Regions from separate parts of the Lysinibacillus pakistanensis genome, predicted to be linked through region 2. Evidence: riboswitches for the same ligand, from Rfam matches in the RefSeq annotation. Region 2 holds a riboswitch; the other holds the start of a gene.
What was found. A riboswitch is a leader RNA that binds a small molecule or an ion and turns the genes downstream of it on or off. The one in region 2 is predicted to bind cobalamin.
Positions count from the first base shown of each region.

Region 1: it holds a riboswitch for cobalamin, as region 2 does, so the genes downstream of both, QNH24_RS17560 (DUF4430 domain-containing protein) here and QNH24_RS07395 (glutaredoxin family protein) in region 2, are expected to answer to the same signal.

Region 1 covers NZ_CP126101.1:3,532,470-3,534,678, forward strand. The annotation lists gene QNH24_RS17560 (DUF4430 domain-containing protein) at 64-798, opposite strand; cobalamin riboswitch at 972-1,168, opposite strand; gene QNH24_RS17565 (acyltransferase family protein) at 1,938-2,209, opposite strand, start outside.
Region 2 covers NZ_CP126101.1:1,567,563-1,569,771, forward strand. The annotation lists gene QNH24_RS07390 (alpha/beta hydrolase) at 1-332, shown strand, start outside; cobalamin riboswitch at 958-1,135, shown strand; gene QNH24_RS07395 (glutaredoxin family protein) at 1,256-1,480, shown strand; gene nrdI (class Ib ribonucleoside-diphosphate reductase assembly flavoprotein NrdI) at 1,477-1,836, shown strand; gene nrdE (class 1b ribonucleoside-diphosphate reductase subunit alpha) at 1,833-2,209, shown strand, end outside.

The DNA.
Region 1 (2,209 bases), 2.0 Mb from region 2:
TTTATAAATAATTAAATACTGACAAGCTGAATTAATTCATCTTGTCAGTATCCATTTATCTAGCTATTGTACTTTTACTTCAAGTGGCTCACTTGCTGAACTACCGAATAAAGCATTGGCAGAGGCTGTAATGGTAATAGTACCTGCTTGTGCTTGACCTGCAAATGTAATAACAGCTTGTTGGTTTGCATTCATAGTAACTGACTGAGCTGTTAATGTTGTTGTCCCTGTGTTAATTGTCCAGTTTGCTAAATTAGAGCCGTTTGGTGTCGTAAATAAATCACCAGTTAAATTTACCGTAACGGATGGATTGTTATCATTTACTGCAATTACACTTGCTGTTTCTAATTTAGACCATGTAGTGTAATAAATATGAACGACATCATCAGCCTGTAATTGATACTCAGCTAATCCAAAATTGGGGCTATATCCATTTACAGTGTAGACCCAGCCATCCCAACCATTTAAACTGCCTGCCGCAAGTCCATCAATTGATTGAAGATATGGACCATATTGAGTAGAAACTACTACATAAGGAATACCCTCGGCATCTAATACTTGCTCTACAAGCTCTAGCGCAGTTGTCCCTTCTTGAACATTTACTGTTGTTCCTTCTAAAATTTCATGGCATGAACCAGTACCGCATAAACCTTTTACTGATAACTGAACATCAAAATCTGCTGATTGTGCTTCTTGACTTACAGGCTGTAATACTGCTGCACTGGCTGATGGTGTTACGAGCGAAAATGCTAAAAGTAGGACTAACGCTAAATGCCACCATTTTTTGAAACGAACCATTTGTAAAACCTCCTATTTTTATTATTTCGTGAATGTTTTTGCAATTAACTCGAAAATAAAAAGATGCTTCTCCAAAATGGGGAAGCATCTAATGGAAAACAGAAAAAAGGCGCAAAAACGTAGTTTGCCTGTCCGTCTATTTGCCGTAAGTTCTCCTAGCTTCCGAAGAGAGTTAATACGATGGAATAAAGGCAGGTCTCCTGGCTCGTGTATCCTATTCAGAACCTTCCCATCTACTGAAGGCATTTTTCCTTGTTCGACAGTGGTATTTTCTGTAGTCATCTACACTTACAGTTGCGGAAACAGCTTCGGCTTTAAACCGAATTCCCTATTAAGCTCTTAAAAGAGCACCTTTATACTGCAATTGTTATTCACTTAATGTTAAGTCTAGCATATATTTCTATTTTTCGAAATAGTTTAACAAAAAGAATTATGCTTTATAGAAGTAGTAAGCTTTAAAAGAGGAAGTAAACATCTAGTATCAATATTACTATTCCTATTAAAAAGCAATATGATAATATAAATAGATAGATAATATAAATCGTATAATAGAGAGTGAGCGGGCAAAAAGGGTTTACCCATTTAAATATTAAGCAAAACAAAAAGCTGCACAGTTAATGGCAGCTTTTTGTTTCATCTGTTTTCAGCAACGTATACGGTGATTGTGATAAATAATAAACGGTGAGTCCCGTATATAGCTGTGTCTTTCACTTAATCTATCCATCTTAGCTTTATAAATTTTTTCTTTTGTATTCTTAGTACTCTGCAGCAATTGCTTGATAGGCTGAAGTATAGAAGTCTTCAGGCTTTTTGCTGTTTGTTTCTTTTTATAAGGTTTGCTACCGTACTTGAATCGTTGTCATTGCAGACGCTTTAATCGTCTGATGCTGTGGGGGGGCTTTTGGTTCAATCAGTAATGTTGAGTAGTATGCATCAGCAATGGTGATTAAGTAAATGACAAAAAGTAATTGTTTTGTTCAATAGTTCAAAAATGTTTTTCTCCTTTTTAAGTGCAATTCATTAAAAATGTATAATAGTAATACGAGCAACCATTAGAAAGGTTTCAACCATACTTAAATATTTGAAAAAAAGTTATCTCACTTAAAATGTTTGCAGGCTATTTATGGTTTTTAAACGAATCAATTGGTCTCGTCTATAGCTTGTTGAATTAGATTTGTTAAAGAAGCAATCCCCTTTTGCTCTAAATGTACGCCGTCTGGAGCGAAAAACTCAGGATGGTTAATTGCAGTTGCATGCCAATCAATTAAAGTAATGTTTTCATATTCCTGTGCTTTCTGTTGTAATGCTTGATTTACTTTCCCCTCCCAAGAACGTGGTACACGCGTATTTACTAAATAAATATCAGCATTGGAAAAAGCCTTTAAAAGGGTATCTATTTGTGTATTGGTAA
Region 2 (2,209 bases):
TTAATATGTCAGATGGCGATATACTATTAAGTCGTGAATATAATTTGTTGGATTTTATTCGCTATAACAATGGAGTAGCTAAGACACAAGCACAACTTGTTAAAGAGATTTTTGATAAGCCACTACCTATGATAGTTACCAAACTTGAGTTACCCTTTTATTTTGTAATGGGTAAATACGACGCTATGACTTCATATAATGCAGCAAAAAATTATTTTGATGTAATGGAAGCGGATAAAAAAGAATTTATTTCTTTTGAGCAATCAGCTCATTATCCACTGTTTGAAGAGAAGGAAAAATTTTATAGATGGATGTGTGACACATTTAAATAGGGCAGCTTAAATACATGCCTAAAATCTGGAATGAAAATACTTTTCCTAACAAATAGAATTTACTACAAATGGAAAAATGATAATTTAAAGAGTAAAGAGGCTAATAGTTTCTTTTGTAGTTCGAAAAATGGTAAAGTGAAGGAAGTCTATGATAGAGAACATAAAATGCTCCGGACGCCTGAATTTAATAAGGAACTATCTTTATTTATTGGCTAGAATAATATGTAAGGTTTTATTAACAATCAAAAGTTTAACAGTCTATTATTCTTCGGAATAAGGACTGTTTTTATGTAAAGAATTATTGTATTAGCTTGTGCCTATATTTTTGATGTTATATTCCAAAAAAGTATATACATAATTACTTCTTGCAAAGAAAGGCAGGAAAATGACTTTAACCTTTAACATTAGTTGATTAAGGAAATACATAGTGTTACTACTTTCATAAAAATAATTCTTTATCAGGAAATAGGGAGGCGTTCGTTTTATGGCGTTAATAACTATTTATCCTCTTGCTTAATATCATTTTGCGGAAAATATCGAATAATCTTACTATTAAGAAGTCTCTAATCTAGATTTACTTTTATTTTGAAGGATGGTACACTTAGTTCTATCGGAAAACAATATATTGTGTTTGTTTTATTAAGGTACTACTATATGTAGTTTAATAGGGAAGTTCGGTGCAATACCGACGCTGTCCCCGCAACTGTAAAGCTGACGATGATTTAAGCCACTGTGCTTTCGCATGGGAAGGAAATCAGAGAATGAAGCAAAGCCAGGAGACCTGCCTATATAAAACACAACAATCATTTCTTCGGGGATTAAGGAGTGGGGACGTAGCTATTTTTATGTGTTTTTAACGTTTCCATTTTAGGCTATCTCTCTTTGAAGAGATAGCTTTTTATTTTATGAAAAGAGGGATTTATATGAAACTTTATACAAAAACAATTTGTCCTAAATGTCTTTGGGTAAAATCTGAATTACATCGAGTAGGAATTGAAGCGGAAATTGTAAATATTGATCATGATGAAAAAGCAAAGCAAACTATTATAGATGCAGGCTTTTTAAGCGTGCCAGTACTTGAATATAATGAGACATTTATAGGAGATGCTAAGGAAATTGTTTCTCAAATCGAGCTGATTTCACTATGATTATTTATGCTAGTCGTACAGGTAATGTCCGAAATGTTGTCTCAAAATTAAAGGGGAAATCAATGGAGCTGTCTGAGGAATTACTGTTGAGTGAGCCCTACCTTTTAATAACATACACAGACGGATTAGGTGATATCCCTGCAAAGGTAGCTCGTTTTTTAGAACAAAACGGGAATTACTGTAAGGGAGTAGTTGTAAGCGGCAACAGTAATTTCGGACATACAGTATTTGGCGCTGCTGGCGAGAAAATTGCAGCAAAGTATCATGTGCCTCTAGTGCGTAAATTAGATTTACGAGGAAATCAAACTGATTATGATGCAATACAAACGTTTTATGAAATGAGGGTCATCGCGTGAAAACATATTTAAAGCTTAATAATGATGTACTGAATCGTTATAGTACAACAGGTCAATTAGAGTTAGAAAAGGATCGAGAAGCAACACGCCGCTACTTTTTAGAATATGTAAACGTGCGTCTACGTTACTTTATTGATATTGAAGAAAAAATCCGTTATTTAGTCGATGAGGGTTATTATGAAAAAGCATTTATCGATATGTATGAGATGGAATTTATTAAAAAGCTATACAAAAAGGCATATGATTATCATTTCCGTTTCCCATCCTTTATGAGTGCAAGTAAATTTTACGATAGTTATGCCATGAAGAGTCGTGATGGGGAAGAAATTTTAGAAAAATATGAGGACCGTATTGTTATTATTGCTTTGTACTT